DNA from 2 places in the Pseudoduganella rhizocola genome. Region 1 is predicted to be linked to the other one. Evidence: predicted binding sites of a transcription regulator. Region 1 holds the regulator's gene; the other holds the start of a gene.
The links. Region 1 encodes FliA, which starts transcription of late flagellar genes. Its sites were predicted from a motif close to CTAAAGTTTNNNNNNNNNNNGCCGNTA; they were not measured.
Positions count from the first base shown of each region.

Region 2: the regulator FliA is predicted to act here: its motif matches at 4,096-4,122, upstream of ACJRPG_RS18920 (flagellin N-terminal helical domain-containing protein).

Region 1 covers NZ_JBJQIK030000001.1:646,291-661,986, reverse strand. The annotation lists gene flgG (flagellar basal-body rod protein FlgG) at 1-687, opposite strand, end outside; gene flgF (flagellar basal-body rod protein FlgF) at 750-1,493, opposite strand; gene ACJRPG_RS03055 (flagellar hook protein FlgE) at 1,514-3,070, opposite strand; gene ACJRPG_RS03050 (flagellar hook assembly protein FlgD) at 3,101-3,790, opposite strand; gene flgC (flagellar basal body rod protein FlgC) at 3,793-4,197, opposite strand; gene flgB (flagellar basal body rod protein FlgB) at 4,200-4,616, opposite strand; gene flgA (flagellar basal body P-ring formation chaperone FlgA) at 4,780-5,463, shown strand; gene flgM (flagellar biosynthesis anti-sigma factor FlgM) at 5,555-5,878, shown strand; gene ACJRPG_RS03025 (flagellar protein FlgN) at 5,886-6,347, shown strand; gene motD (flagellar motor protein MotD) at 6,417-7,178, opposite strand; gene ACJRPG_RS03015 (flagellar motor protein) at 7,180-7,929, opposite strand; gene ACJRPG_RS03010 (RNA polymerase sigma factor FliA) at 7,911-8,642, opposite strand; gene ACJRPG_RS03005 (MinD/ParA family ATP-binding protein) at 8,659-9,483, opposite strand; gene flhF (flagellar biosynthesis GTPase FlhF) at 9,476-10,912, opposite strand; gene flhA (flagellar biosynthesis protein FlhA) at 11,111-13,228, opposite strand; gene flhB (flagellar biosynthesis protein FlhB) at 13,257-14,411, opposite strand; gene ACJRPG_RS02985 (hypothetical protein) at 14,800-15,681, shown strand.
Region 2 covers NZ_JBJQIK030000009.1:61,389-77,084, forward strand. The annotation lists gene ACJRPG_RS18905 (flagellar biosynthesis protein FlhA) at 1-921, shown strand, start outside; gene ACJRPG_RS18910 (threonine aldolase family protein) at 933-2,081, shown strand; gene ACJRPG_RS18915 (hypothetical protein) at 2,078-3,061, opposite strand; gene ACJRPG_RS18920 (flagellin N-terminal helical domain-containing protein) at 3,170-4,030, opposite strand; gene ACJRPG_RS18925 (electron transfer flavoprotein-ubiquinone oxidoreductase) at 4,210-5,838, opposite strand; gene ACJRPG_RS18930 (SDR family oxidoreductase) at 6,029-6,805, shown strand; gene ACJRPG_RS18935 (LuxR C-terminal-related transcriptional regulator) at 6,892-7,458, opposite strand; gene ACJRPG_RS18940 (CoA transferase subunit A) at 7,579-8,277, shown strand; gene ACJRPG_RS18945 (CoA transferase subunit B) at 8,290-8,940, shown strand; gene ACJRPG_RS18950 (dicarboxylate/amino acid:cation symporter) at 9,003-10,316, opposite strand; gene ACJRPG_RS18955 (3-hydroxybutyrate dehydrogenase) at 10,444-11,238, opposite strand; gene ACJRPG_RS18960 (alpha/beta fold hydrolase) at 11,333-12,214, shown strand; gene ACJRPG_RS18965 (RidA family protein) at 12,228-12,578, shown strand; gene ACJRPG_RS18970 (RelA/SpoT family protein) at 12,608-14,854, shown strand; gene ACJRPG_RS18975 (cation diffusion facilitator family transporter) at 14,914-15,696, opposite strand, start outside.

The DNA of each region.
Region 1 (15,696 bases):
CTCCTCCACCACGTTGACGTTGGAAGTCTCCACATAGCCCTGCAGGATCACGCCGGTGCCGTTGGTGCCCGGCGTGTTCTCCTGCGGGGCGCCGGAAGAGCCGGTTTCCACATACAGGTTCTCGCCCTTGGATTCGAGGCCGGTGGGATTGATGAAGGTGGCCAGCTGGATATTGCCGATCTGCTGGGGCGCCACCTGGCCCGGGATCTTCACCGACACGGTGCCGTCCTTGCCGACGGTGATGCTTTCCGCATTGGCCGGAATGGTAATGGCCGGCTGCAGCACATAGCCGGTGGACGTCACCATCTGGCCGTTCTGGTCGCGCTGGAAGGAACCATCGCGCGTGTAGGCGGTGGTGCCGTCGGGCAGCAGCACGGTAAAGAAACCGTTGCCGTTGACCATCATGTCCTTGTCGTTGCCGGTGGCCTGGGGATTGCCCTGGGTGTGGATGCGCTCGATCGTGACCGGGCGCACGCCGGTGCCGATCTGCATGCCGGAAGGCAGCTGGGTCTGCTGGGAGGACGCGGCGCCGGGCTGGCGCACGTTCTGGTACAGCAGGTCTTCAAAGACGGCGCGCGATTTCTTGAAGCCGTTGGTGCTGACGTTGGCCAGATTGTTGGACACGGTGTCCATCTGCGTCTGCTGGGCTTCCATGCCCGTCTTGGCGATCCAGAGCGAACGAATCATATGCTTTCTCCTGTCGGGCCGAAAAAGCCCTTTTCCATGAAAGCATTATGCGGCGGCTCCTATCAATTCAAAGCGAGGATCTGGGTGGCTTTCGCCGCGTTATTCTCGGCATTCTTCAGCAGGCTCATTTGCGTGTCGAAGGAACGCGCCAGGGCGATCATGTCCACCATGGCATCCACCGGATTGACGTTGGAGCCCTCCAGCGCGCCGTCCACCACGCGCACGGTGGCGTCCGGATCGGCCGGCTGGCCCGATTTCAGGCGGAACAGGCCGTCCGGGCCGCGGCCCAGCTGGGCCGTGTCCGGATTGACCAGCTTGATACGCCCCAGCACATTGGCCGGGCCGGGCTGGGTCTGCGAGGTGTCGATGCTGCTCACGGTGCCGTCGGCGCCGATCGAGATCTCCATATTGGGCGGAATGGCGATCGGGCCATTCTCGCCCTGCAGGGTGTGGCCGGAGCTGGTCTGCAGCAGGCCGTTCTGGCTGACCTGCAGGCTGCCGTTGCGGGTGTAGGCCTCGGAACCGTCGGACGACTGCACCGCAATGAAGCCCTCGCCGCGCAGCGCGATATCCATGGGCCGCCCGGTGGTCTGGATGGCCCCGCTGGAAAAATCGGTGCCCACCACCGAATCGAGCACGAAGCTGCGCGTCGGCAGGCCTTGCGACACCACCGGCACGGCCCGGAACGAATCCAGCTGGGCGCGGAAGCCCGTGGTGGAGACGTTGGCCAGGTTGTTGGCGGTGGAGGCCTGCTGGTCCAGGATGTGCCTGGCGCCAGTCATGGCGGTATAGATGAGCTTGTCCATGGCTTACACCCGAATCAGGTTTAACGCAGGTTGACCAGGGTCTGCAGCACCGAGTCCTCGGTCTTGATGGTCTGCGCATTGGCCTGGTAGACGCGCTGCGCGGTGATCATATCGACCAGCTGCTCGGTCAGGTCCACGTTGGACGCTTCCACCGACGACGAGCGCAGCAGACCCATGCCGCCCTCGCCCGGCACGCCCACCTGGGGCACGCCGGAGGCCGAGCTTTCGGCCCAGGCATTGTTGCCCAGCGGCGTCAGGCCGTCCACGCTGGCGAAGTCGGCCAGCACCAGCTGGGCCAGCGGACGCGATTTGCCATTGCTGTACTGCCCGATGATCACGCCGTTCGCATCGGCCGCGAAGCGGGTCAGGCTGCCGGAGGAGTAGCCGTCCTGGATCGATTCCTTCTCGCTGGTGGCCGAGCCGTATTGCGTGGTGCCGACGAAGTTGGCGGCAACCGGCAAGGTCAGCTGGGCGCCGTTGTCCGGGAAGATGGGCAGGTTGATGGTGAAGGGCAGGCTCTGCGATGGGGTCAGCGCCAGCATCGCGGCGGCATCCAGGCCGCCGTTCTTGTCGAAGACCAGAGTGCCGACCTTGGTGGCCGGCACGTTGACGGCGGCCTGCAGGGCGGCGTCGATCTTGTCCGGGTTGTTGCCGGCGACGGCGCCCACGTCGGTGCCGCCGACCGAGTCATAGACACGGGCGATCTGGGCCAGCTGGGCCGCGTTGGCGCCGGCTGCCGTTGCCGCCGCGGTCACGGCAGCGCCCGCCGCCGCCGAGTAAACCTGCTGGGCCGCGACAATGTCGGCCGGGGTGGATGGCGGCGCCGTAGCGGTGACGGCGGCCTGGTAGGCGGCGCGTGCCGCCACCGTGGCCGGATCGCTCAGCACCGACTGCATCACGGCCTTGGCGTCGATCTGGATGCCGTCATTGCCGGCATACACATCCCAGCTGCCGCCGGCGGTCTTCACGTAGTACATGGACATCACGTGCTCATTGCCCAGCGAGTCGTACACCGGCAGCACGGTCTGCTTGTTGTAGGAGGTCGGATCCTGGGCGTCGAAGGGAATGGTCTTCGGCACGGTCTCGTTCGAGCTCAGGTTCAGCTTGAAGTTGGCGGTGGTGGTCTGCACCGGCGGCAGGTCGGCCGTGTCGATCTTGATCGGCACCGGCGCTCCGGACAGGATCACTCCGTCCTTGTTGGCCAGGTAGCCGGTCACTTGCGCGCCCTGGGCATTGACCAGGGTGCCGGTCTTGTCCAGCAGGAACTGGCCGTTACGGGTGTACTGCACGGCGCCGCCCACCACGGTGCGGAAGAAGCCGCCGCCGTTGATGGAGATATCCAGCGGGTTGTTGGTGGTCTCGATATTACCCTGGGTGAACTGCTGGGCCAGGCGCGCGACGCTGACGCCGATACCGGCATTGTTGCCGCTGATGCCGTTCAGCGAATTGGCATACAGGTCGGCAAACTGGGCTTCGGAGCTCTTGAAGCCCACGGTGCTGGCGTTGGCGATATTGTTGCCGATGACGTCGAGCGATTTGGTGGCGGCGTTCAGGCCGCTGAGACCTTGTTGGAACATGGTTTTTCCCCTATCTGTGGGCTTGGAAAATTACAGAACTTGTTTGATGTCGTCCATCGTGATCTGGCCGACCGATGGAACGTTGAGTTTGACGCCGCCGGCGCCGGTGGACATGCTGGCCACGGTGCCGAAAGTCAGGCCGCGAATCAGGTCATCGCCCATCGACTTGCCGCCGGCCAGGCCCTCGACGCTGATGGTGTAAGTACCGTCCGCCACCGTGGTGCCGTCCTTCAGCTTGCCGTCCCAGACCAGGGGCACGGTGCCGGCATCCACATCCTGCAGGCTGATGGTGTGCAGCACGGTGCCGCCCTTGCTCTTGATCTCGATTTGCACGTCGTCGGCATGCGAAGCCAGTTCGATGCCGAGCAGGGCCTTGCCTTCCGTGACCTGCAGGCCATTGCCCGGCACCAGCACGCCGTGGCCGATCAGGTTGGTGGCCGCGATATTGGCCGAGGCCTGGTAATCGGTCTTCAGCGACTCCAGCGTGTCGTTCAGCTTGTTAATGCCGGTCACGGTGTTCAGCTGGGCCAGCTGGCTCGTGACCTGGGCATTGTCCAGCGGGTTCAGCGGGTCCTGATTCTTCAGTTGCGTGATCAGCAGCGTCATGAACTTGTCCTGTTCCGCCGAAATCTGGCTGCTGGTCGAGGGGCCGGTCGGGTTGACGGCATTCAGCAGGGCCTGCGACGGGCCGTTGACGTTGTTGTTGGTAGCGACGGCCATAATTATTGTCCGATGGTGAGGGTTTTCAGCAGCAGCGATTTGGCTGCATTCATGGTTTCCACATTGGTCTGGTAGGAGCGCGAGGCGGACAGCATATTCACCATCTCGTCCACCACATTCACATTGGGCATGCTCACATAACCCTTCTCGTCAGCCAGCGGATTCTTCGGGTCGTACACCTGCTTCAGCGGCGACGGGTCTTCGATGACCTGCTGCACCTTGACGCCGGTGGAGGAATTGTTCGCGCTCGGCGTGGCCTCGAACACCACCTGCTTGGCGCGGTAGGCGGTGCCGTTGGCGCTGGTGGCCGAATCGGCATTGGCCAGGTTCGAGGCCACCACGTTCAGGCGCTGGGCCTGGGCGCTCATGGCCGAACCGGAAACATTAAAAATACTGAACAGCGACATGATTACTGGCCTCCCTGAATTGCCGCCAGCAGGCCCTTGATCTGCGAATTGATCAGGGTAACGCCTGCTTCATAGCGCAGCGCGTTGTCGGCGAACTGGTTGCGTTCCACATCCATGTCGACGGTATTGCCGTCGACCGAGCCCTGCACGATGCCGCGGTACAGCAGCGGCGTGCCGTCGGGCAGCCTCTTGCCGTCTTGCGGAGGGGCCGGGTAATGTTTGCCCGCCGTGGTTTTCAGCGGATCCTTATTGGTATTGCTCATGGCCGAGCTCAGCGCGGCGCTGAAGTCGATATCGCGCGCCTTGTAGCCGGGCGTATCCGCATTCGCGATATTCGAGGCGATCACGGTCTGCCGCTGCGAGCGCAGGCTCAGCGCGGTTTCATTGAATCGCAAAAAATCGTCGAGTTTCCCTAACATGGCGGCTCCACTTGCATCTTCTGGTAGTGACAGCCTCGATCATACGGAGGGCATGGCGCAAACGATCCGCCGATAAGGCCCCGCTTTTCCGCCTTATTCATGGCTTCGCCCGGCCGCGACGCCGCTAAGATGGCAGCATTCCTTATTGTTCCGTGCCCGCGCCATGAAACTGCCCATCCTGATTACCGCCCTGCTGCTCAGTTCCGCCGCGCTCGCCAACGGCCGCACCGATGCCGCCCAGCTGCGCCAGACGGTGGAACAGTTCCTGGAAGTGCAGGCGGCCGGCCTGCCGGGCAAGGTCAAGGTCACGGTGGGCGCCATCGACAGCCGCACCGCCCTCGGGCCCTGCGCCGCGCCGGAGGCCTTCCTGATGCCGGGCGCCCGCGCCTGGGGCAAGACCTCGGTCGGCGTCAGGTGTGCGTCGCCGTCCACATGGACGGTATATATTCAGGCCAATGTCTCGGTATTGGGCAGCTATATTGCCGCCGGCGTGCCGCTGGCCCAGGGCCAGCCCATCCAGGAAAGCCAGCTGGTAACCCTGCAGGCGGACCTGACAACCTTGCCTTCGAGCATCGTTACCGACAAGGCCCAGGTCGTCGGCCGCAGCAGCAATATTTCCCTGGCCGCCGGCATGCCGCTGCGGCTGGACAATCTGCGCAGCAAGCAGGTGGTGCAGAACGGACAACTGGTGCGCCTGGTGGCGGCCGGAGCCGGATTCAGTATTTCTTCCGAAGGCAAGGCCACCGGCAATGCGGCGGAAGGACAGGTAGTGCAGGTGCGCACGGCCGCCGGCCAGCAGGTATCCGGCATTGCCAAGGCAGGAGGTCTGGTCGAGGTGGCGTTCTGATAACCGGCTGCCGCGCTAAAGTTTCCAGCGCCCCTGCCGTTATAAGACTCGTATACCGGGGTAAAGTACTCCAACCAGACGAGGAACAGCTGTGAAAATCAACGATTCATTGAAGAGCACGAACGGCTTGCCAGCGTCCGCGCCGAACAACACGGCCAGCAGTGCGCGCACTGCCGAAAAGGCCGCGGCGACGGCAGCGCAGACCCAGGCAAGTACCGACAGCGTGCGCCTGTCCCCACAGGGGCAGGCGATGGCGGCCAGCGGTACGGCCGGCGCAGGTGCGGTCTTCGACACCAAAAAGGTCGAACGCATCAAGCTGGCGATCGCGGATGGCCAATTCCAGGTCAACTCGGAGAAAGTGGCGGACGGCCTGCTGGAAACAGTCAAGGACCTGCTGCACTCCCGCAAACGATAGGTAAAGCATGCAAACCGCTTCCCCCATGAACAGCCTGGCTTCCGAGCAGGCGCTGATTACGGCACTGGTCGACGTACTGGAGCAGGAGCAGCAGCATCTGGTGGCAGCGGACATTGACAGCCTGAGCGAGGTAACGCCGCGCAAGACGGCCCTGGTCAATGAAATGAGTTTGCTGGCTGCGCAGCGCCACCGCCTGCTGAAGGCGGCCGGCTACGATGCGGAAGAAGCCGGCATGGAAGCCTGGCTGGCCGCCTGCGGCAGCGCCGAGGACAGCGCGCAGTGGGAAGCGCTGCTGGCGCAGACGCGCGAAGCCAAGGAACTGAACCGCCTGAACGGCATGCTGATCAACCGCCAGCTGGGCAATACGCAAGGCGCGCTGCAGGCGCTGCGTCCCGCGGCGGCGCCCGTCTACGGCCCCAGCGGCCACACCAGCGGCCCCGGCCCGCGCCGCGGCTTCATCGCCGGATAAAAAATTTGGAAAAATTGGGGACAGACCCGGATTATACGAATCGTATAATCCGGGTCTGTCCCCAATTTTCTAGCGGGTTGGAATTTCGGTGACGACGTCGGGAATTTTCGACAGGATGGTGATCGCCACGCGCCTGTTGCGCGCGCGGTTTTCCGGCGTGTCGTTCGGCGCCACGGGATTGTTGGCCGCATGGCCTACCGCCGTCAGCCGCTGCGGCGCCACGCCGGCATCGATGAACAGGCGCACCACGGTCGCCGCCCGCACCGCCGACAGCTCCCAGTTCGACGCAAAGGCGGTGCGCACCGGCTGGTTGTCCGTATGCCCTTCCACCTGCACCGCATGCGGATCATCCTTCAGCAAACCCGCCACCGCCTGCAGCGCCTCGCGCGATTCGCCGGTGAGCCGCGCATCGGCCGGATCGAACAGCACGCTGGCATTGATCTCCACGCTCACGCCGCGGCTGTCCTGGGTGACGCGCACCTTGCCCTCCTTGACCAGCGGCGCCATGGTGGACAGCAGGTCCTGCGCCAGCTTGGTCAGCTGCGCCTTCTCGCGCTTCATGGCCTCGTTGCGGCGCTTCAGCGCCGGGTTGGGAATCGGAATGTTCTGCACTTCGGTATTCGGCGGCCGCGCGGCGCCCTGGCCGCCGAAGGCATCGCCCAGCGCGTCGGAAAACACGCGGTACTTGCCTACATTGACGGAAGAAATCGAATACATCACCACGAAGAAGGCGAACAGCAGCGTGATGAAGTCGGCATAGGAAATCAGCCAGCGTTCATGGTTCTCCGGCTCGTCGTCGAACTTCCTGCGCGCGCGCCGATAGGTGGCCATCTCAGTGGTGCTCCCGCAGCAGCGTGGCGATGCGTTCGTCCATCACGCGCGACAGGTCGCCGGTGGAGATATCGTGGAACACGGCGGCCGCAATATCCATCTGGTGCACCTGCTGGGTGACGATATTCTTGAGCTTGTTGGCGATCGGGTAGAACAGCAGGTTGGCCAGGCCCACGCCGTAGATCGTGGACACGAAAGCCACCGCAATGCCCGGCCCCAGCTTGCTCGGGTCGGACAGGTTCTCCATCACGTGGATCAGGCCCAGCACCGCGCCCAGGATGCCGATGGTGGGCGAGTAGCCGGCGGCCGATTCCCACATGCGCACGGCCTGGCGCTCCGAGGTTTCGAAGGCGGTGATTTCGGTATCGAGCAGCTGGCGCATCTTGTCCGGCTGGATGCCGTCCACGATCATGCGCAGGCCCTTGGCCGTGAAGTAGTCCTTGCTGTCGTGCATATGGCGCTCCAGCGCCAGCGGGCCTTCGCGCCGCACGGTCTGGTTCCAGGCCGCGATGTCGCGCGCCAGCGCGGCGCGGGTGTCGGCCGGCGGACGGAAGATCCAGGCCAGCATGCGCACGCCGCGGCGCAGGGTCGCGGGCCGGGTCTGCAGCATGACGGCGCCGAAGGTGCCCACCACCACGATGGCGAAGGCGGCCGGCTGGACCAGGGAATCGAGCTTGCCGCCTTCCAGCGCCTGGCCCACCAGCAGGCCGGCCAGCGCGATGGCCAGCCCGATTAAGCTGGCCCAGTCCACGCCTGCTCCCTTAACGATGCACGCAAACGGGCCACCGCCTGCGTGTGCAGCTGCGATACCCGCGATTCGGAAACGCCCATGACGGCGCCGATTTCCTTGAGGTTCAGTTCTTCTTCGTAGTACAGGCCCATCAGCATTTTCTCGCGCGGCGGCAAGGCGTCGATGGCGTCGATCACGGCCTGGCGGAAGTCGGTGTCCAGCAGCGCGCGCAGCGGGTCGGCCTCGTCGTCCTGCGCATAGCGGTCGAGGAAGCTGTCGTTGCCGTCATCGGTATGGAAATCTTCGTAGTACACCAGCTGGTGGCCGCCGCCTTCGGACAGCATTTCCTGGTAGTCGGACAGCGAGAGCTTGAGCGACTTGGCCACTTCCGATTCGCTGGGCGGACGGCCCAGGCGCTGCTGCAGCTGGGCCATGGCGTTCTCGATCTTGCGCATGTCCTGGCGCATGGAACGCGGCATCCAGTCGCTGCTGCGCAGCTCGTCGAGCATGGCGCCGCGGATGCGCATCACCGCATAGGTTTCAAACTGGGCGCCGTGGGTTTCTTCATAGCGGTTGATGGCGTCGAGCAGGCCGATCATCCCCGCTTGTACCAGGTCATCCACTTCCACACTGGGCGGCAGCTTGGCCTTCATGTGGTGGGCCAGGCGCTTGACCAACGGCATATGCTCCGTCAGCAAGGAATCCTTGTCCACTTTCCCTTTGACCGTGTACATAAAGTTCTAGTTTTTCTCAGGCGCTAAAATGGTTGCCACTCCCTGCAAAATGTGACGGCGAGCCGGCCAGCGCCAGGCGCCCGGCCAGTTGGCGGAAGGCTACCGAAGCGCCGGCCAGCGGGAAAGCATCGACTACGGCGCGGCCCAGGCGCGCGGCGCGGTGCAGATACTCGTCGGCCGGCACGGAACCCATGGAAACCAGGTTCACGGCCAGGTAGCGGCTTGCCGCTTGCGCCATATTATCGTAAACCACACGGGCTTCGGCCTCCGATGCCCCGGTAACAACAATTCCGAACGGACGGCGGCCCAGTTCCTGGCTCAGCCGCTTGATCATCATATAAGCATTCTTGATGGAAGTGGCGCTGTTCGACACCTGCACCACGATGTCCGAGCTGGCCATCACCGGCACCGGGAAGGCTTCGCCATCGAACTCGCCGTCCACGATCACGATTCCGGCCTGGCTGGCCAGCGCATCGAAGGCCTTGGCCAGGCGGCGGCACTCTTCCTGGCCGTGGCGCAGTTCGCCGCGCGTCATGGACACCACATTGAAGCCCTGCGGCACTTCATACATCACTTCGTTCAGCGCGCACTGCTGGCGCGCCACGTTCAGCAGGCTGGCGCCATTGTCCGCGCCGAGGCGGGACGCGACGCCGTGCGCGCTGGCACAGGCATCCACCAGCACCACGTCGTTGCCGGCCCGGGCCAGCGTGGCGCCCAGGTTCACCAGCATGGAACCCTTGTCGTCCTGCGGGGTGGCGGAGAGGAAGGTGACGATGCGTGGCCGTGGGCCGGCCAGCATCCGGCGCAGGCCTTCGGCCTGGTCGAAATTAAAATTAGCCAAGGTGAACCTCGCGCAGCATGGCGTCGTTGCCTGCGGCTGCCATCAGCAGCGGCAGTTCGGAATCGGCGTATTGGGTGGCGGCGGCGCCCTGCTTCAGGCTGAAGGCGCGCTCGATCAGCTCGGCCGGCTTGGCCAGGTGCAGGTCTTCCGGCACGCGCTGGCCGTTGGACACATAGTACAGCTGCAGCTTCTGGCGGATCACCACGTCCAGCACGTTGCCGATGGAGGCGGCTTCGTCCAGCTTGGTCATGATGCAGCCGGCCAGGCCGCTGCCCTGGTAGGCGCGCACCACTTCGTTCAGGGTTTCCTGGGTGGCGGTGGCGTTCAGGCACAGGATGCGCTGCACGTCGGCATCCGCGCCCTGCAGCATGGCCACCTGCTCCGTCACCATCTGGTCGCGCTGGGACACGCCGACGGTGTCGATCAGCACGGTGTGCTTGTTCTTCAGTTCCTTCAGGGCGATGCGCAGGTCGGCTTCGTCCTTCACCGAGTGCACCATCACGCCCAGGATCTTGCCGTAGATGCGCAGCTGTTCGTGGGCGCCGATACGGTAGGCGTCAGTGGTGATCAGGGCCAGCTTTTCCGGACCGTGGCGCATCACGCAGCGCGCGGCCAGCTTGGCGGTGCTGGTGGTCTTGCCGACGCCGGTGGGGCCGACCAGGGCGAATACGCCGCCCTGCTCCAGCAGCGCATCTTCGTTGCCGAGGGCGCTCAGGTTGCGGGTCAGCACGGTGCGGATCCAGTCGCGGCTTTCGGCGGCGCTGCGGCCCTGCGGCATCTTGTCCAGCAGGTAGCGCGACAGGGTGGCGGAGAAGCCGGCGGCCAGCATTTCGCGCAGCGCGGCGGTCTTGTTCGGTTCGCGCTGCTGGGTGGAACCCCAGGACAGCTCGGCCAGCTGGCTTTCCATCATGCCGCGCATGGCGCGCAGCTCGCTCATCATGGTGCTCATTTCGGCAGCGGCATTGACCTTGGCGGCGTTCACGGCTTCCGTCACCATGGCCGAGATGCGGTCCATGTCCATTGCGGGCGGCACCGGGGTGGCCACGCGCGGCGCGGCGGGACGGGCCGGGGCCACGGCGCGGGCCGGCGCGGCCGGGGCCGGACGCGGCAGCGGGGCCAGTTGCGGGATATTCAGCGGCGCATTCAGGCGCGCGGCCATCGCTTCGTCATAGGCCTGGGTGATGCTGGCGCGGGTGGCGGACGCCGCCACCGGGGTGTCGTCCAGGTCCAGCTGCGGCTGCGGTGCGGCCATGGGCGAGTCGGCGGCCGGGCTGGCCAGCGACGCAGCATCGTCATTGGCCAGCGCGAGGATTTCCACCACGCCATCCATTGGACGGTTCGACAAGATCACCGCATCCGGGCCGAGGGCTTCGCGCACTTTGCGCAGCGCCTCACGCGACGTGGGCGCGGTAAATTTTTTGACGTTCATTGCTGCTGCTCCTGTTCTGGACGCGGTTTCACTCTGATGGTGAAATTATTGACGATGCACAGGAGAAATCATCTAAGGAACAGGCCGGTAAACCCCCTGCTTTTCCCCATTGGCCCTTTCGCCGCCCCAAATGGCCGAGCCCGTGTCCACCTTGGGGTCAGACCCCAGGGTGGACACGGGCTCGGCTGTTGCGGCGGCTTAGGCCGGGTTGCCGACCAGCGCGGTGACGCGGATGGTCTTGGTCTCCGGGATTTCGTTATGCGACAGTACCTTGAGCTGCGGCAGCGCGCGGCGCAGGAAGCGCGACAGCAAGGCGCGCAGCGGCCCCGGCACCAGCAGCACCGGCGTGACGCCCAGCGCTTCCTGCTGCGCGGCGGCCTGCTGGGCCTGCTGCGCGATGCTGTCCGCCAGGCCCGGCTCGATGCCCTCGCCGCCGCTGGTCTGCAGCGCCTGCATCAGCAGGCGTTCCAGGCGGTTGTCCAGCGTCATCACCGACAGCTCGCCGCTGCCGGGGAACAGCTGCTGCACGATGGCCCGGCCCAGCGCCACGCGCACCAGCGCCGTCAGCTCGTTCGGGTCCTGCGTGTGTGCCGTATGCTCGGCCAGCGACTCGATGATGGAGCGCATGTCGCGGATATGCACGCCTTCCGACAGCAGGTTCTGCAGCACCTTTTGCAGTGCCGACAGGGAAATCATCTTCGGCACCAGGTCTTCCACCAGCTTCGGCGATTCCTTGCCCAGGTGGTCCAGCAGGGCCTGCACTTCGCCCCGGCCCAGCAGCTCGGACGCGTGGGTGGTGATCAGGTGGTTCAGGTGGGTGGCCACCACGGTCCCCGCGTCCACCACCGTATAGCCCATGCCCTGCGCCTGGTCGCGCATGCCGGCGTCGATCCACACGGCCGGCAGGCCGAAGGCGGGATCGGTGGTCGCCAGGCCCGGCAGTGTGCCGCTGGCCATACCCGGATTGATGGCCAGGAACTGGCCGTTGAAGGCCTCGCCTGCGCCCACTTCCACGCCTTTCAGCGTGATGCGGTAGGCCGACGGTTTGAGTTCCAGGTTGTCGCGGATATGCACCGGCGGCGCCAGGAAGCCCACTTCCTGCGCGAATTTCTTGCGGATGCCCTTGATGCGCTTGAGCAGTTCACCGCTCTGCGTTTTGTCGACCAGCGGAATCAGGCGGTAGCCCACTTCCAGGCCCAGGGTATCGACGGCCATCACGTCCTGCCAGGTGGCCTCTTCCGACTCCGCCGGCGCCGCGGCGCCGCCGGCGGCGGCCGCGGCAGCCGCCTGGCCTTGCGGCGAAGCCGCCAGTTCTTCCTTCTCCTTGATACGCTTGGACATCAGGTAGCCGATACCGGCCATGCCGCCGCCCAGCAGCAGGAAGACCAGGTTCGGCATGCCCGGAATCAGGCCCATGCCGCCGATGATGCCGGCCGTGATGTACATGACCTGCGGCTTCTCGAACAGCTGGCCGATCACCTGGGTGCCGATGTCCGAATCGGAAGCCACGCGCGACACCACGATACCGGCCGCAATCGAAATCACCAGCGATGGGATCTGCGCCACCAGGCCGTCACCGATGGCCAGCAGCGTGTAGTTCTTGATCGCTTCCGCGAACGGCATATCGTGCTGGATCAGGCCCACCAGCAGGCCGCCCACGATATTGATGACGGTAACGAGAATGCCCGCCACCGCGTCGCCGCGCACGTATTTGGAGGCGCCGTCCATGGCGCCGTAGAACTCGGCTTCCTGCGACACCTCGTTGCGGCGCTTGCGCGCATCCGCTTCGCCGATCAGGCCGGCATTCAGGTCGGCGTCGATCGCCATCTGCTTGCCCGGCATCGCGTCCAGGGCGAAGCGTGCGCCCACCTCGGCGATACGGCCCGCGCCCTTGGTCACGACCACGAAGTTGATAATGGTGAGGATGATGAAGACCACGATACCGACCGTGTAGTTACCGCCGATCAGGAAGTGGCCGAAGGCCTCGATCACCTTGCCGGCGGCATCCGGGCCGGTGTGGCCCTCGGTCAGCACCACGCGGGTGGAGGCCACGTTCAGCGCCAGGCGCAGCATGGTGGACAGCAGCAGCACGGTAGGGAAAGCCATGAAGTCCAGCGGCTTCACGGTGTACAGGCTGGTGAGCAGCACCACGATGGACAGCGCGATGTTGAAGCTGAAGAACAGGTCCAGCACGAAGGCCGGCAGCGGCAGGATCATCATCGCCAGCAGCATGATGATGAGGACAGGCGCCGCCAGGCTGCGGCCCGCCGCTCCACTCATATTTGGCATCCATGCCGGCATTTTCAGGCTGTTCATGATTCAGCTTCCCTTGAGTCTTTTGTTATCAGTGTTTCGGCTGTTGCGAAGCCGGATTGTTCGGGTCCATATCGGCCGGCACGTCGAGCCTGGTCGGACGGTCCGGATAGTGGCCGCCCGGACGGTAGGCGCGCAGCTGGTAGACATAGGCCAGCACCTCGGCCACGGCCGCGTACAGGCGCGACGGAATCTCGTCGCCGATCTCGGTGTGCTTGTGCAGTGCACGGGCCAGGGCCGGCGCTTCCAGGATGGCCACCTTGTGTTCTTTCGCCAGTTCGCGGATCTTGGCCGCCACTTCGTCGGTACCCTTGGCCACCACTTTCGGTGCGCCGCGCGAGCCTTCCGCATATTTCAGCGCCACCGCGTAGTGGGTCGGGTTCGTCACCACCACGTCGGCGGTCGGCACGTCGGCCATCATGCGGCGCTTCGCCATCTCGCGCTGCATCTGGCGGATCTTGCCCTTGATCTGGGGATTGCCGTCCGATTCCTTGGATTCCTGGATCAGCTCCTGGCGCGTCATCTTCAGCTTGTTCGCGTAATGCCACATCTGGTACGGCGCATCGATGGCGGCGATAAAGCCCAGCGAACCCACCAGGAACAGGAAGCTCATGGCCATCATGTCCAGCAAATGCGCAAAAGCCTCGCGCGGAGGTTCATTGGCGAGGCCGAAAATGGCGTTCTTGTAGCGCAGGAAAACCATATAGGCGACCGCCGCCACCACTACCGTCTTGGCGATAGCCTTGATCAGTTCGACCAGGGAATTCTTGGAAAACAGGTTGCTGATGCCGTTGATCGGGTTCAGCTTGCCGAAATTGGGGGTAATGGCCTTGGAGCTGAACAGCCAGCCGCCCACCAGCAGCGGCGAAGCCAGCGCCACCACCATCACCGCCACGCCCAGCGGCAGGCAGGCGATCAGCACCTGCACCAGGTCCATCAGGATGCGGTGGATCAGCACATCGGGCTGGAACACCTGCTCGCGGGTGAGCGAGAGGCCGGACACGACGGTGGCGCTCAGCTGGCGCACCAGGCCGGAACCGGTCATCCACAGGCCGGCGCCCGCAGCCATCAGCACGGTAAACGTCGCAACTTCCCGGCTTCGGGGAACGTCGCCTTCCTCACGCGCCTGCTCGAGGCGCCTCGGTGACGCGGCTTCTGTCTTTTCTGCGTCGCTGTCGTCGGCCATCTGCCACTCCTGTTGATGTAGCAGACATTGTCAGGCCAGCCGGTCCCACGGCATCCCGCGAGAAGAAGGAGCTTTCCTTAGCTATTCAAGATTTCCACTCAGTAATTCTCACCAATTGTAATAGTTCAGTTATTAAAAAAATACTTGTCAATACGCATATTTAACTTTCAGTTTTGAAATTAATGACTCATAGGCGACACGATTACAAAAAAACGAAAACTTAACACCTTGCCGACGTTGCCTGTTAGCTGGGTGGCATGCTACAGTTCAGTCTGTTGCCTAAAGAAAAACAATGAATTATTTAATCGCTGAGCTTTAAATAAACAGCGTAGCCAAAACTCACAAAATGTCACAAATTAGTAGTTCGACCGTAATACTCCGGCCGGGCATGTATATACTGCGCCACCCCGGCAACGGGCTGGCCCCTATCGGTATTGGCCGCGCGCCAGGTAGCCCCGTGCACGATGGCAAGCTGGAACAGCTGGCCACGCCCGGCACCCATGGCGCCGTGCTGCGCTCCGCAGCCGACTGCATCGTCGTATCCGTTACCGGCGGCTCAGTGGAGCTGCTGGTGAGCGCCTACGTGGCCAAGGCCGGCGACCCTATTCCTGCGCTGCGCCTGGACCAGATTGCCCTCGGCACCGCCCTGCCGGCACCGGCCGCAACGGCGGCTGCGCCGGCAGCGGCAGCGATGCCTGCGCCAACGCCCGCTCCCACGGCAGCACCGGCCGCGGCCCGCGTACCGATCAAGATCGGCCCGCACGGCATCTCCATCATCGGCCATGTGGAAGTGAGCGGCGACCTGGTTGCGGCAGAAGGCAGCACGCTGGGCGACCCGGCCACCAGCCGCCGCGTCGAAGGCTTCCAGGTCATGTGGCCTGACAAGCCCGAAGGCGTGGACCTGGCCTATAGCATCAGCGTGGAAAACGCCGGCAAATCGCCGATCGTGCAGACCGGCAAATTCGTCGGCACGCGCGGCAAGGCGCGCCGCATTACCGAAGTGACCTTTTCCCTGGTCGGCCCGAATGCGGGCAAATACCAGCTGGAAGGCATGGCGCACTTCTCCGGCGGCTACGACATGCCCGTCATCACCGGCATGACGCTGGCAGGACCGAGCGGCCTGGAACACCTGACGGCGCTGCGCCTGCGCGCGCTGCCGGCCACCGGCGCCGTGCCCACCGCCTGGGATCCATCGCCGCGCACCACCGTTTTCAAAGCCCCCGGCAAAGCCCCCGCGAAAGCGAAGGGCAAGACGCGGGGCAAGAAGTAGCAGGGCAAGAAAGCT
Region 2 (15,696 bases), on a different contig from region 1:
CTGTCCGAATCCATGGGCATCGTGCTGCCGCCGATCGGCGTGCGCGACGACCTGGGCCTGAAGCCTTCGCAGTATTCGGTGGTGCTGAGCGGCGCCGTGGTGGCGCAGGCCGAAGTGTTCCCCGACCGCCTGATGGCCATCGCTTCCGGCAATACCTACGGCCAGGTCGACGGCATCCCCGGCATCGAGCCCGCCTACGGCATGCCCGTGACCTGGATCGATCCCAAGGACAAGGCCCAGGCCCTGGGCCTCGGCTACCAGGTGGTGGAGGCCCCGAGCGCCATCGCCACCCACGTGTCGAAACTGATCCGCGAATACCTGCCCGAGCTGTTCCGCCATGAGGACGTATCGGCCATCATCGAACGCCTGACGGCGCTGTCGCCCAAGCTGGGCGGTGCGCTGGACAAGGCGCTGACCCATACCCAGATGCTGCGCGTGTTCCGCGCGCTGCTGGCGGAAAACGTGTCGCTGAAGGACATCGTGCCGATCGCCACCACCTTGCTGGACAGCTCGGAAACCACCAAGGATCCCATCCTGCTGGCGGCCGAAGTGCGCTGCGCGCTGCGGCGCCAGATCGTGGCCGGCCTGTTCGGCCAGAAGACCGAAATGCTGGCCTTCAACCTGGGCGGCGAACTGGAAAACATGCTGCTCGGTTCCCTGAACCAGGCGCGCCAGAGCGGCAAGGTGGTGCTGGACAACTACCCGATCGACCCGCACCTGCTGTCGCAGCTGCAGGTCAATATGCCGGTGGCGCGCGAACAGATGAAGCAGCAGGCCACGCCGCCGCTGCTGCTGGTGCTGCCGCAGATCCGTCCGCTGCTGGCGCGCTACGCGCGCCTGTTCGCGCCGGGCCTGCATGTGCTCTCGTATAACGAAGTGCCGGAAAACCGCGAAGTCAGCATCATCGGCACCGTCGGATAAAGGAAAACACCATGACGCTGAACCGCCGCCAGTTCCTGGGATCTTCCTTGCCGCTGGCGGTGCTCGGCGTGCCCGCCGCCGCGCAGGCCGCCGGCCAGCCCGGCGCGCTTCCGGCAGCGAATACGGACCAGCTGGTCCTGTTCACCGGCGACTCGCTGCCGCGCAGCCCCGCGGGCTACGCCGCCCAGTTGCAGGCCCTGCTGGCCGGGCGCGAGAAAGTCAGCGACAGCTACCTGTCCGGCGGCGCGGTGGCGGAACTGGAAGCGAAGTTCTCGGCCCTGCTGGGCAAGGAGGACACGGTCTTCCTGCCCACCGGCACGCTGGCCAACCACATTGCCGTGCGCCTGCTGTGCGGCGAAGCGCGCCACGCGCTGGTGCAGCAGGAAAGCCATCTCTACCGCGACGAATCGAATGCTGTTACCAACCTGAGCGGCATCAACCTGGTGCCGCTGGCGCCGGGCCGCGCCGCGCCCACGCTGGCCGAAACGGCCGCCGCCATCGAGCGCGCCGAGAGTGGCCCATACCCGATCAAGGTCGGCGCCATTGCGCTGGAAAGCCCGGTGCGCCGCGCCCAGGGCGCCACGCTGGCGCCGCCGCTGGTGGCCGCGATCGCGCAGCTGGCGCGTGCCAAAGGCATTCCCATGCACCTGGACGGCGCCCGCCTGCTGCTGATGTCGGGCATGCCCGGCTTCACGGTGCAGGGCTACTGCGCGCCTTTCGACACGGTCTATGTGTCGCTGTACAAATACCTGAACGCGCCTTTCGGCGGCGTGCTGTCCGGCAGCAAGCCCATGATGGCGAAGGCGCGGGCATTGCGCCACCAGTTCGGCGCCAGCATCTACAACGGCTGGGAAGCGGCATTGCCGGCCCTGGCCGCGCTGGATGGCGTGGAGCAGCGCTGGGCCGCCGTGCGCGCCGCGGGCGACCAGCTGCTGGCGGCGCTGGAGGCCACGCCCGGCTTCCGCGTGCAGCGGGTGGAGCAGGGCAGCAATATCGCCGTGCTGGAAATTGCGCCGGAACGCCTGGCGGGACTGGAAGCGCGCTTGGCGCAGGCGCAGGTCCGCCTGCGCGCGCCGAAGGACGGCAAGGTTGAACTCTGGTTCAATGAAACGCTGCTGCGCCGCGATACCGCAAGCCTGCGGGCGGCGTTCGCCGGCTAGCCGGCGCGGGCCTGGCCGGAAGGCTCGAAGAACAGCTCATCCGGCGGCAGCGGCTGCGACATCAGCACCGCCACTTCGGCCATCGCCTTGAAGATGGCCGGCGACAGCAGGTTGACCTGGCTGCGGGTGGGCTGGTTGTCGATGGCGTTCACCGGCGACAGTTCGCGCATCAGGCGCGCGCGCACGATCTGCACGCCGCAGCGGCTGACCATCGAGGCGATTTTCGGCAGCATGTCGCGCACATGCTGCATGGCGGCGCCCTGGGCCGCGCCGATCTCGAGCGCCACGCCGTTTTCGGCGGGCTCCATCTGGATCACGATCTTGCCGAATTCCGGCAGGTTCAGTTCCAGCCGCAGCGCGATGCGCGGGCGGCGGCGCTGGCGGTTCGGGCCATCTTCCTGGCCCGGATCGCGCGCCACCACGCGCAGCACCAGCTTCTCGGCGCCCCAGGCGTAGACGGCGAAGCGCCAGGCATCCACCTCCTGCGTCAGCTGCGGCGCCGGGCGGCCGCCGTCGCGCAGCATGACGGCGTGGGCCGGGTCGGCCATCAGCAGGCTGGCCGGCACCTGGCGGCCGCTGGCCTGGCGCTGCAGCGCGGCGCGCTGTTCGCTGTAGGTGCGCACCATGACCATCCAGGACGCGGCCATGATGCTGGTGTCGGGCGGATGCCAGACCAGCTGGCGCGTCAGGAAAATCTGGTTGGCGGCCATGGAGCCGGCCGGCTCCTCGCCGGACAGCAGGCGCGCGGCCAGGCCGGCCGCGGCGGCCGTGGCCGCCTGCTGGCCCTTGGTGGCGCCGTCGACGGCATCGAGCAGGGCGCCGACCGAGGCCGGCAGCCCGGAATGCAGGGCGAATTCGGGAGTGCTGTCATGTGGCTGGGCGACCGATGGGATCGGCTGCGCGTGGCCCGGCTGTTCGCGGGCGACACGTTCCGGAATGGTCAGCGCCGAATTTAACGGCGGAACACGGTCAATTGCCATATAGCCACTATATCATGCGTCCAAACGAAAAAAGCCAACCGGGCGTCCGGTTGGCTCCTTGTCCGGAACCGCCAGGCACTGGGGGCGCCTGGGGTTCGTCTGCGCTTATTATTGCAGCAGGGACAGAACCAGCGAGGACTGGCTGTTCGACTGTTTCAGCATTGCGGTACCAGCTTGCAGCAGCATCTGGTTCGAGGTCATCGCTGCGGATTCCGAAGCGAAGTCCACGTCCATGATACGGCCGGTTGCGTTCTTGGTGTTGGTCGAAACGTTGGCCAGGTTGGTGGCAACGTGGTCCAGACGGTTAGCAGCAGCACCCAGTGCGGAACGCACTTTACCGACGGAGTCGATAGCGGTGTTGATCACGTCGATGATGGTGGAAGCCGCGCCCTGGGTGGTCACTTCAGCGCCGGTTGCAGCGGCGGTGTAGTTCGAGGTCACAGCGGTCAGGTCGGTTGCGGTCAGCTGGGTCATGTCGGCCGACAGGTCGATCGTCATTTTTTCAGCCGAGCTTGCACCGATCTGGAAGTCCATCGAAGCAGCAACGGTACCGCCTTCCAGCAGGATCTGGCCGCCGAAGGTGGTGTTTTTCATGATGTTGGCCAGTTCCAGGCCCAGTGCATCGTATTCAGCTTGCAGAGCAACGCGGTCGTCGTCGGTCGAGGAAGCGTCGGCGGACTGGGTTGCCAGATCCTTCATACGCACCAGCATGTTGTTCACTTCGTCGAAGGAACCTTCAGCGGTTTGCAGCAGGGAGATCGAGTTCTGGGTGTTACGCGCTGCGGTAGCCATACCGCTGGTCTGCGCTTTCAGACGGGTTGCAATCTGCAGGCCGGCAGCGTCGTCCATTGCCGAATTGACGCGGTAGCCGGTGGACAGGCGCGTCATCGACATCGACAGATTCTGTTGGGTCTTGGAGATCGCGTTTTGTGCGGACAGTGCCGCTGCATTAGTGTGAAGGCTCAGCATGAGAAACTCCTGTTGGGGTGGGTTCAAGTCCAGAGCAGCAGTCGCTCTGCGCTCTCAGAAGTACAAGACGACCGTTTACGAGCATACATTAAATTCCACGCGGAAATTTTTGAAATTTTTTTTGCACATAAAAAAACAGCGCAGGCCGGGGCGCTGCGCTGTTGTTATATTGTTACTGCTTACATGTTCGGATAGTTCGGCCCGCCGCCGCCTTCCGGCGTGACCCACACAATATTCTGGGTCGGATCCTTGATATCGCAAGTCTTGCAATGCACACAATTCTGGGCATTGATCTGCAGCCGGTCCTGGCCTTCGTCCGTGCGCACGAACTCGTAGACGCCGGCCGGGCAGTAGCGCTGCTCCGGGCCCGCGTATTTTGCCAGGTTGACATCCACCGGCACCGCCGGGTTCTTCAGGGTCAGGTGGATCGGCTGGTCTTCGGCGTGGTTGGTATTCGAAATGAAGACCGAGGACAGCTTGTCGAAAGTCAGCTTGCCGTCCGGTTTCGGATAGGCGATCGGCGCGTAGTTGGCGGCCGGCTTCAGGCATTCATGGTCGGCATGGCTGTGGTGCAGAGTCCATGGCGCCTTGCCGCGGAACAGGATCTGGTCGATGCCGGTCAGCAGCGAACCCATATACAGGCCCTTGCTCAGGTACTGCTTCACATTGCGCGCCACATGCAGTTCCTCGTGCAGCCAGGACTGCTCGAAAGCGGCGGGGTAGGCGGCCAGTTCGTCGTGCTGGCGGCCGGCGCCCAGCGCGTCGAACAGGGCCTCGGCGGCCAGCATGCCGGACTTGATGGCCGCGTGGCTGCCCTTGATGCGGCTCATGTTCAGGAAGCCGGCATCGCAGCCGACCAGGGCCCCGCCCGGGAACACCAGTTTCGGCAGCGACTGCAGGCCGCCGGCCGTGATCGCCCGCGCGCCATAGGAAATACGCTTGCCGCCTTCGAAGAAGTGGCGGATTTCCGGGTGCGTCTTATAGCGCTGGAATTCCTCGTAAGGCGACAGGTAGGGATTTTCGTAATTCAGGCCGACGATGAAGCCCACCACCACCTGGTTGTTCTCCAGGTGATAGAGGAAGGAGCCGCCGTAGGTATCGCTGGCCAGCGGCCAGCCCGCGGTGTGGATCACGAGGCCGGGCTTGTGCTTGGCCGGATCGATTTCCCACAGCTCCTTGATGCCGATGCCGTAGGCCTGCGGGTCCTTGCCCTTGTTCAGGTCGAATTTGGCCATCAGCTGCTTGCCGAGGTGGCCGCGTGCGCCTTCGGCGAACAGCGTGTATTTGCCGTGCAGCTCCATGCCGAGCTGGAAATCCGGGCCCGGCTCGCCGTCCCGCTTCACGCCCATATTGCCGGTGGCCACGCCCTTGACCGAGCCATCATCGTTGTACAGGATCTCGGCGGCAGGGAAGCCGGGGAAGATTTCCACGCCCAGCGCCTCGGCCTGCTGGCCCAGCCAGCGCACCACATTACCCAGCGACACTACGTAATTGCCGTGATTCTGGAAGCACTGCGGCAGCATGAAGTTCGGGGTCTTGAGCGCCTTGCCCTCGGTCAGGAACAGCATGCGGTCTTCCGTGACCGGCGTATTCAGCGGGGCGCCTTTTTCCTTCCAGTCCGGAATCAGTTCGGTCAGGGCGCGCGGATCCATCACGGCGCCGGACAGGATATGGGCGCCCAGTTCGCCGCCTTTCTCCAGCACGACGACGGACACGTCCTGGCCCTTCTCCTGGGCCAGCTGCTTGATGCGGATCGCCGCCGACAGGCCGGCAGGGCCGCCGCCGACGATGACCACGTCATATTCCATCGCTTCGCGTGGGCCGTATTGTTCGATGAGGTTTGTCATGTTTTTTATAGGAATATTGAAAAAGCAAATTAGCACGAGTGTGCTTCTTTTTTCGCATGAACGCAATGTCGGCGCCATTGTATTAGATGTTCCCGTCTAATACTGGCATTTTGTGTAATGATGTGGGTGCAGAACACAGAGGAGGAATGCCGTGGGCATCGAAGTGAATTTTGAAGGCAAGATCGCGTTGATTACCGGTGCGTCGAGCGGGCTGGGCGCGCGGTTTGCCAAGGTGCTGGCGGGCGCCGGCGCCCAGGTGGTGCTGGCCTCGCGCCGCACCGAGCGGCTGAAGGAGTTGAGGGCGGAGATCGAGGCCGACGGCGGCGCGGCCCACGTGGTGGCGCTGGACGTGACGGACTACGCCAGCATCAAGTCGGCGATCGCCCATGCCGAAACGGAGGCGGGGCCGATCGACATCCTGGTCAACAACTCCGGCGTATCGACCACGCAAAGGCTGCTGGACGTCAGTCCGGAAGACTACAACTTCGTGATGGACACCAACCTGCGCGGCGCCTTCTTCGTGGCGCAGGAAGCGGCCAAGCGCATGATTGCGCGCGCCAAGGGCGACCCGAAAAAGCAGCACCGCATCATCAATATCGCCTCGGTGGCGGGGCAGCGCGTGCTGCCGCAGATCGGCGTGTATTGCATGAGCAAGGCCGGCGTGATCCACATGACGAAGGCGATGGCGGTGGAGTGGGGCAAGTACAACATCAATACGAATGCCATCTGTCCCGGCTACATCCTGACCGAGATCAACGAGGACTACTTCGCCAGCGAGCAGGGCCAGCGCCTGGCCGAAATGCTGCCGCGCAAGCGCCCCGGCAAACCGGAAGATCTCGACGGCCTGCTGTTGCTGCTGGCCGGCGACGAAGCCCACTTCATCAACGGCGCCATCATCTCCGCCGACGACGGCATGACCGCCCAATAGCCACTGAGCAACATGACACCATGGGGTCAGGCACCGCCTGTCATGCTGACACAGGTGCCTCGGCGGCCCCGCCTGACCCCACGGTGTCATGGTTTGGCGGTAACGCCCATCAGTTTGTGGACCAGCTCGGAAGAGGTGGAGGCGCCGAATTTGCGCATCAGCTTGGCGCGGTGCATCTCGACCGTGCGCGGGCTGAGGCCGGTTTCGCGCGCGATCAGCTTGCTGGTCTTGCCTTCGACGAGGAAGGCCGCGATCTCGCGCTCGCGCGGCGTCAGTTCGGCCGAGACCGGGCGTTTTTCGCTCACATCTTCGAAGGTCCACACGCCCGCGCCCAGCGGCTGCTGCGGGTCCAGCGCGCGCCCCGTCACGTGGCACCAGAACAGCTCGCCGTTCTTGCGCCGCATGATGCGCTCGTCCGAATAGCGCCCCCTGGCGTTCATGATGGGAATGATGCGGTCGCCGGTGCGCAGGAATTCGTCCACCGTGGGATACAGCACCTGGAACGATTGCCCGTCCAGCTCCCCATGCCCGTAGCCGAACATGGACGTCAGCGCGTCGTTGGAGGACTGGATAATGCGGTTGAGCGAGATGCACATGCCGACCGGGGCATACTTGAAAATGGTCTCGTAGTCGATCTCGTAAGGCGCGTTCATCAGTTTCCGTTTCGGTTTGTGCGGTAGTTCTACGGTATTGTGCTTTTGACTCGCGTATTCTATTCTGAGTCGCGATCTGTACTACAGAGCAAGCTTATCAAAAAAATAGAGGGGGCACCCATGAATAAGATCTACCCTGATGCCAAGGCCGCACTGGCCGGCATCATCCAGGACGGACAGACCATCGCTGTTGGCGGTTTCGGCCTGTGCGGCATTCCCGAGGCGCTGATTGCAGCCCTGCGCGACACTGGCGCGAAAGAGCTGACGGCCATCTCCAACAACGCGGGCGTGGACGGTTTCGGCCTCGGCCAGCTGCTGGAAACGCGCCAGATCAAGAAGATGATCGCATCCTACGTGGGCGAGAACAAGGAGTTCGCGCGCCAGTTCCTGGCCGGCGAGCTGGAACTGGAATTCACGCCGCAGGGCACGCTGGCCGAGAAGCTGCGCGCCGGCGGCGCGGGCATCCCGGCCTTCTTCACCAAGACCGGCGTGGGCACCGTGGTCGCGGAAGGCAAGGAGATCCGCGAATTCGACGGCGAGCAGTACGTGATGGAGCGCAGCCTGGTGGCCGATGTAGCCCTGGTCAAGGCCTGGAAGGCCGACAAGGCCGGCAACCTGGTCTACCGCAAGACCGCGCGCAACTTCAACCCGAACGTGGCGGCCTCCGGCAAGATCACCGTGGTGGAAGTGGAGCAGCTGGTGGAAATCGGCGAGATCGATCCGGATGAAGTGCATACGCCGGGCATCTTCGTGCACCGCATCGTGCTCAACGCAACGCCGGAAAAACGCATCGAACAGCGCACCGTGCGTTCGAACTGAGGAGACACAATCATGGCATGGACTCGTGATGAAATGGCCGCGCGCGCAGCGAAAGAACTGCAGGACGGCTTCTATGTAAACCTGGGCATCGGCCTGCCTACGCTGGTGGCCAACTATGTTCCTTCCGATATCGAAGTGTTCCTGCAGTCCGAAAACGGCCTGCTGGGCATCGGTCCTTTCCCGACCGACGATGAAGTGGATGCAGACCTGATCAACGCCGGCAAGCAGACCGTGACGGCGCTGCCGGGCGCCGCCTACTTCAGCTCCGCCGATTCCTTCGGCATGATCCGCGGCGGCAAGATCAACCTCGCCATCCTGGGCGCGATGCAGGTCTCCGAAAAGGGCGACCTGGCGAACTGGATGATCCCCGGGAAGATGGTGAAGGGCATGGGCGGCGCAATGGACCTGGTGGCCGGCGTGAAGAAGGTGGTGGTGCTGATGGAGCACGTGGCCACCGCCAAGGACGGCAGCACCTCGCACAAGCTGCTGAAGAAATGCGACCTGCCGCTGACCGGCGTGGGCGTGGTGGACCTGATCATCACCGACCTCGGTGTGATGGAAGTGACTGACAAAGGCCTGAAAGTCACCGAGCTGGCGCCGGGTGTAACGAAGGAGCAGATCGCCGCCGCTACCGGCGTCGAGCTGGATTTCAGCGCACTGTAAACTTCGCCGCACCATAAAAAAAGGCACGCTTCGGGCGTGCCTTTTTGCTTTGCGCCGCAGCCTTACTTGGCCGGCGCATGCTCCACGATTTCCGGCGCGCTGCCGGTAGCCGCTTCCACCGGCGAGGGATGCGCCAGCTCGCGCTGCATCGTTGCCGTATCCAGCTCGCCTTCCCACTTCGACACCACGATCGCTGCAACGCCATTACCCACGAAGTTGGTCAGCGCACGGCATTCGCTCATGAAGCGGTCGATGCCGAGAATGAGCGCCATGCCCGCCACCGGAATGGTCGGCACCACGGCCAGCGTTGCAGCCAGCGTGATAAAGCCGGCGCCGGTAATGCCGGAAGCGCCTTTCGACGTCAGCATGGCCACGCCCAGGATGGTGAGTTCCTGCGTCAGCGTGAGGTCGGTATTGGTCGCCTGCGCCACGAACAGCGCCGCCATCGTCATGTAGATATTGGTGCCGTCCAGGTTGAAGGAGTAGCCCGTCGGTACCACCAGGCCGACCACCGACTTCGGCGCGCCCAGCTTTTCCAGCTTGCGCATCAGCGAAGGCAGGGCGCTTTCGGAGGACGAGGTGCCCAGCACGATCAGCAGTTCTTCCTTGATATACAGGATGAAGCGGCCGATCGAGAAGCCCGTCGCCTTCGCGATGGTGCCCAGCACGATGAACACGAACAGGAAGCAGGTCAGGTAGAAAGAGCCCATCAGCTTGGCCAGCGGCAGCAGCGAAGCGATGCCGTATTTGCCGATGGTGAAGGCCATCGCGCCGAACGCGCCGATCGGGGCCAGCTTCATGATGATGTTGACCATGCCGAAGATGGCCTGGGCCGCATCGTCGATCAGGTTCGTGATCGGCTTGCCGCGCTCACCCAGCAGCGACAGCGCAAAGCCGAACAGCACGGAGATCAGCAGCACCTGCAGGATATCGCCCTTGGCGAAAGCATCGACCACGGTATTCGGGATGATGTTCATCACGAAGTCCACGGTGGACTGGTGCTTGGCCTTCTCGGTGTATTGCGCGATGGCCTTGGTGTCCAGCGTGGCGGGATCGGCGTTGAAACCGGCGCCCGGCTGCACGATATTGGCCACGAACAGGCCGATCACCAGCGCGAAGGTGGACACCACCTCGAAGTAGAGCAGGGCCTTGCCGCCCACGCGGCCGATTTTCTTCACGTCCTGCATGCCGGCGATGCCCGACACCACGGTACAGAAGATCACCGGCGCGATGATCATTTTGATGAGTTTGATGAAGCCGTCGCCGAGCGGCTTCATGGCCACGGCGTCGGTCGGCAGGTAGATGCCGAGCAGGACGCCGAGCGCAATCGCGAACAGCACCTGCACGTACAGGATTTTGTAGAAGGGTTTTTTCATGATGCGGTCTCCACTTTTGATGACCGCATCATGCGCGGCGATGAGAGATATCGCCATTGTGAATATCCGCATTGTGGTTAACCGCAATGCGGAAAACCACTATGCGTTACTACTTATGCCATAAGGCTTATTGCGCCACCCAGCCGCCGTCCACATTCCACGCCACGCCGCGTACCTGTTTGGCCGCGTCGCTGCACAGGAAGACGGCCAGGCCGCCCAGTTCTTCCGGCGTCACGAAGTCGCCGGATGGCTGTTTGTCGGCCAGCAGCGCGTGCTTGGCCTGCTCATTGCTCAGCCCATCCTTTTCCGCGCGCGCGTCGACCTGCTTCTGCACCAGCGGCGTCAGCACGAAGCCGGGGCAGATGGCGTTCACGGTGACGCCGGTGGTCGCCGTTTCCAGCGCGCTCACCTTGGTCAGGCCCACGATGCCATGCTTGGCCGCGACATAGGCCGACTTGCCCGCCGAGCCGACCAGGCCATGGGCGGAAGCGATATTGATGATGCGGCCCCAGTTTTTCTTCTTCATGCCCGGCAGCGCGAGGCGGGAGGTGTGGAAGGCGGAGGTCAGGTTGATGGCGATGATCGCGTCCCATTTCTCGACCGGGAACTCGTCCACGTTCGCCACGTGCTGGATGCCGGCATTATTGATGAGCACATCGGTGCCGCCGAATTTCTCGTCGATGAACTTCATCATTGCTTCGATTTCAGCCGGCTTGCTCATGTCCGCGCCGTGATAGGCGGTCTGGATGCCGAATTCCTTTGCCACATCGGCCTGCAGCTGTTCGATTTCCTTTGCATCGCCGAAGCCGTTGAAAACGATATTGGCGCCCTCGGCCGCGAGGCAGCGCGCAATGCCCAGGCCGATGCCGGAAGTCGACCCCGTTACCAGCGCGGTTTTGCCTCGTAAGTTAGTGCTCGTCATCTCATCCTCTGTGGTAAAAGTAAGCTTGTTAGGATTCTAAATCCAATGCACGTTAAAATGTAGCCCGAAAAGCAAATGGCAGAGGGACCAGGCGATGGCCGAAGCGAAAATAAAATCCGTTCAATGCCTGTCGATGGCAGGCCTGCACCACATGGCGTACAAGGAGTGGGGCGATGCTTCCAATCCGGACGTACTGGTGTGCGTGCATGGCGTGACCCGCGTTTCGGACGATTTCGATGCTCTCGCACAGTCATTGTGCAAGGATTACCGTATCGTTTGTCCCGATGTTGTGGGCCGCGGCCGTTCGGGCAAGCTGCACAACCCGGACCTGTACCGCATTCCGCAATACGTCAGCGATATGGTGACTTTGCTGGCGCGTGTGCTGGCCGATGGCGAAAAGCAGACCGTGTCCTGGTTCGGCACCTCGATGGGGGGGCTGATCGGCATGGGCCTGGCCTCGCTGCCGGACTCGCCGGTTGAACGCCTGATACTGAACGATATCGGTCCGTCGCTGGATGGCGTGGCATTGCGCCGCATCGGCGACTACCTGAGCCAGGAGCTGCGCTTCCCCAGTTTCGAGGCCGGCGCGCAGTGGGTGCGCGAAGTCTCTAAGCCCTTCGGCGAGCATACGGACGCCGAATGGCACAAGCTGGCCGCCGACGTTCTGCGCCAGGACAAGGACGGCCAATGGAGCCGCCATTATGATATGGGGTTGGCACATCCCTTCCGCAGCATCACCCCGGAATCCGCGGAACGCGACCAGGCCATGCTGTGGGCCGCATACGATGCGATCCGCTGCCCGACCCTGCTGGTGCGCGGCGAGCATTCAGACCTGCTCTCGCGCGAGACTGCACTGGCCATGACCCAGCGCGGGCCGAAAGCCAGGCTGGTCGAAATTCCGGGCGTCGGCCATGCGCCGACGTTCATGCACGATAACCAGATCGCCATTGCGCGCGATTTTTTGTTGAACCAGTAAAGAAGAGAAGAATATGGAAATCAAACGACTGCACGTGGGCAAACGCCTGTCCGAAGTGGCAATCCACAACAGCACCGTCTACCTGGCCGGCCAGATCGCTGAAAACACCAGCGTCGGCATCCAGGAACAGATGACGGAAGTGCTGGGCCATGTGGACCGCCTGCTGGCCGAAGCCGGCAGCGACAAGACTTGCATCCTGTCGACCCAGATCTATATCTCGGACATGGCCAATTTCGCCGGCATGAACGAAGTGTGGGACGCATGGGTTGCCAACGGCCACACGCCGCCGCGCGCGACGGTGGAAGCCAAGCTGGCCAATCCGGCCTGCCTCGTTGAAGTGGTTGTGGTGGCAGCACAGCGTTAAGGTTCGGTTTTTAGTTGTAAAGGTTTCGTATGGTTTCAACTGCAGCATTGAACAGCGCTACGTCGGAGCTGCTGGTACAAGGACTTTCAGCCGACGAGGCCCTGCGCATGCAGGGCGCGCTCGATGCAGCGCACGAAGCCTATGCAGGCAAGACCGCGAGCAGCGGCCAGCCTGCATTTGAATTTGCCATCGGTGTGGCCAGCACGCTGGCCTACCTGCGCACCGATGTGGAAACGCGCATTGCGGGCCTGATGTTCGAGCTCACCGTGCTCGAACCGGCGCAGGCGCCGTTCATCGAACAGCGCTTCGGCAAGGAAGTCGACGACCTGGTATGCGGCGTGCGCCAGCTGATCCGCCTGCGCGAACTCACCCAGTCCTCGGCCAATGCCGACACGCGCGGCAAGAACGCGGCGCAGCAGGCCGTCGCCCAGCTGGAAACCCTGCGCAAGATGCTGCTGGCCATGGCCTCGGACATGCGCGTGGTGCTGGTGCGCCTGGCGTCCTGCTGCACCACCTTGCGCTACTTCGCGGACACCAAGCTGTTCAACGAGATGACGCATGCCTACGGCCGCGAAACGCTGGACCTCTACGCGCCGCTGGCCAACCGCCTCGGTATCTGGCAGATCAAATGGGAGCTGGAAGACCTGTCCTTCCGCATGATCGAGCCGGAGAACTACAAGCGCATCGCCAAGATGCTGGAAGAGAAGCGCATGATGCGCGAGAGCTTCGTCACCTCGTCCATCGAGCGTCTGCAGTCCGAGCTGGCTTCCGCCGGCATTGCGGCCGAAGTGTTCGGGCGTCCGAAGCACATCTACAGCATCTGGAACAAGATGAAGGGCAAGGAGCTCGACTTCACCGAGCTGTATGACGTGCGCGCCTTCCGCGTCATCGTCAAGGACGTGAAGACCTGCTACACGGTGCTCGGCGTGGTCCACAACATCTGGACCCCGATCCCGAAAGAATTCGACGACTACATTTCGCGTCCCAAGCCGAACGGCTACCAGTCGCTGCACACGGTGGTGACGGCGGACGACGGCCGCCCGCTGGAAGTGCAGATCCGCACCCAGGAAATGCACAACTTCGCCGAATACGGCGTGGCTGCGCACTGGCGCTACAAGGAAGAGGGCGGCTCGGACTTCAAGGGCCAGAAATACGACGAGAAGATCGCCTGGCTGCGCCAGCTGCTGGCCTGGAAGACCGACGTGGCCGATGCCGTGGTGGACCAGGAAGACGTGCAGCGCGAATGGGTGGAAAAGCTCAAGTCCGCCTCGCTGGACGACCGCATCTTCGTGCTGACGCCGCAGGCCCGCGTGCTGGAACTGCCGGTCGGCGCCACCCCGATCGACTTCGCCTACCACCTGCACAGCGATGTCGGCCATCGCTGCCGCGGCGCGCGCGTGGACGGCGTGATGGTGCCCCTGAACACGCGCCTGAAGAGCGGCCAGACCTGCGAGATCATCACCGCCAAGGGCGCGCCCGGCACGGTAGGCCCGTCGCGCGACTGGCTGAGTGCCGAATACACGGTCAGCAACCGCACGCGCGCCAAGGTGCGCGCCTGGTTCAACGCCATCGACATGCAGGAAACGCTGGCGCACGGCCGCGCGCTGGTGGAAAAATCGCTGCAGCGAGAAGGCAAGACGGCCGTCAACCTTGAATCGCTGGCGCAGAAGCTGGGCTTCTCGAAAGTGGACGACCTGTTCTCCGCCGTGGGCAAGGACGAATTCAGCCTGCGCCACGTAGAGCAGGCGCTGCACGATCCGGTGGAAGTAGTGGAGCCGGAAGATGCAGTGGTGCTCAACAAGAGCCGCGCGTCGAGCACGGAACAGGGCGCCAAGTCGGGTGTGCTGGTGGTGGGCACCGACGGCCTGATGACGCAGCTCGCGCGCTGCTGCAAGCCCGCGCCGCCGGACCCGATTGTGGGTTTCGTCACGCGCGGCAAGGGCGTATCGATCCACCGCCTGAGCTGCAAGAATTTTGCCGAAATGCGCGCCAAGGCGCCGGAGCGGGTGATTGTGACGGAGTGGGGCAACACGCGTACCGACACGGTGTTCCCGGTCGACATGTTCGTGCTGGCGGGCGACCGCCAGGGCCTGCTGCGCGACATCTCCGAGGTCTTCTCGCGCGAGAAGATCAATGTGATCGGCGTGAACACGCAAAGCGCGAAAGGCCAGGCGCGCATGACCTTCACGGCGGAAATCGGCTCCACCAGCCAGTTGCAGAAGGCCCTGTCCGCCATCTCCGAAGTCAGCGGCGTCCTCGAAGCCCGCCGCGCCTAATAATTGGGGACAGACCCGGATTATTTAAATCCGGGTCTGTCCCCAATTTCTGAGCAATATTACTGCGGAGCACCTTGCCGGCCTGCGACCTCGGCCTGCAGCGTAATGTGATCGATGCCATGCTTATCGCGCAGCATCGTCCTGATGGCCTTCAGCGTGCGCGGCCAGGCCTGCAGGTCCGGCACTTCCACATGCCCGATCAATGCAGGCTCGCCCGGCGACATGTCCCACACGTGGAGATCATGGACCGACACCACACCCTCCACAGCTTCGAGATCCGCCCCCAGCTGCGCGTAATCGATATGCGAAGGCACCCCTTCCATCAGATGGTGGCTCGATTCGCGCAAAATGCCGATGGTGGACTTCAGGATCAGCAGCGACACCAGCACCGACAGCAGCGGGTCGATCTGCATCCACCCGGTGTACCAGATCACCGCACCCGCCACCAAAGCCGCCACGGACCCCAGCATATCGCCCAGCACATGAATAAACGCCGCGCGCGTATTCATGCTGTCGCGGTCCTTGGAGAGCACCCAGGCCACCAGCACGTTCACACCCAGCCCGATCGCCGCCACGATAAACACCATCTCGCCCTGCACCGCCTGCGGATGCGAAAAACGGTGCGCCGCCTCGAACACAATCCAGCCCACCACGAACAGCATGGCGATGCCGTTGATAAAGGCCGCCAGCGCCTCGGCGCGTCCGTAGCCGAAGGAATAGCGGGAGGAGGGCGGACGCTTCGCGATAAACTGGGCCAACAGCGCCAGGCCGAGTGACGCGGCATCCGTCACCATATGCCCCGCATCGGAAATCAGCGCCAGCGAATTCGAAAGAAAGCCTGC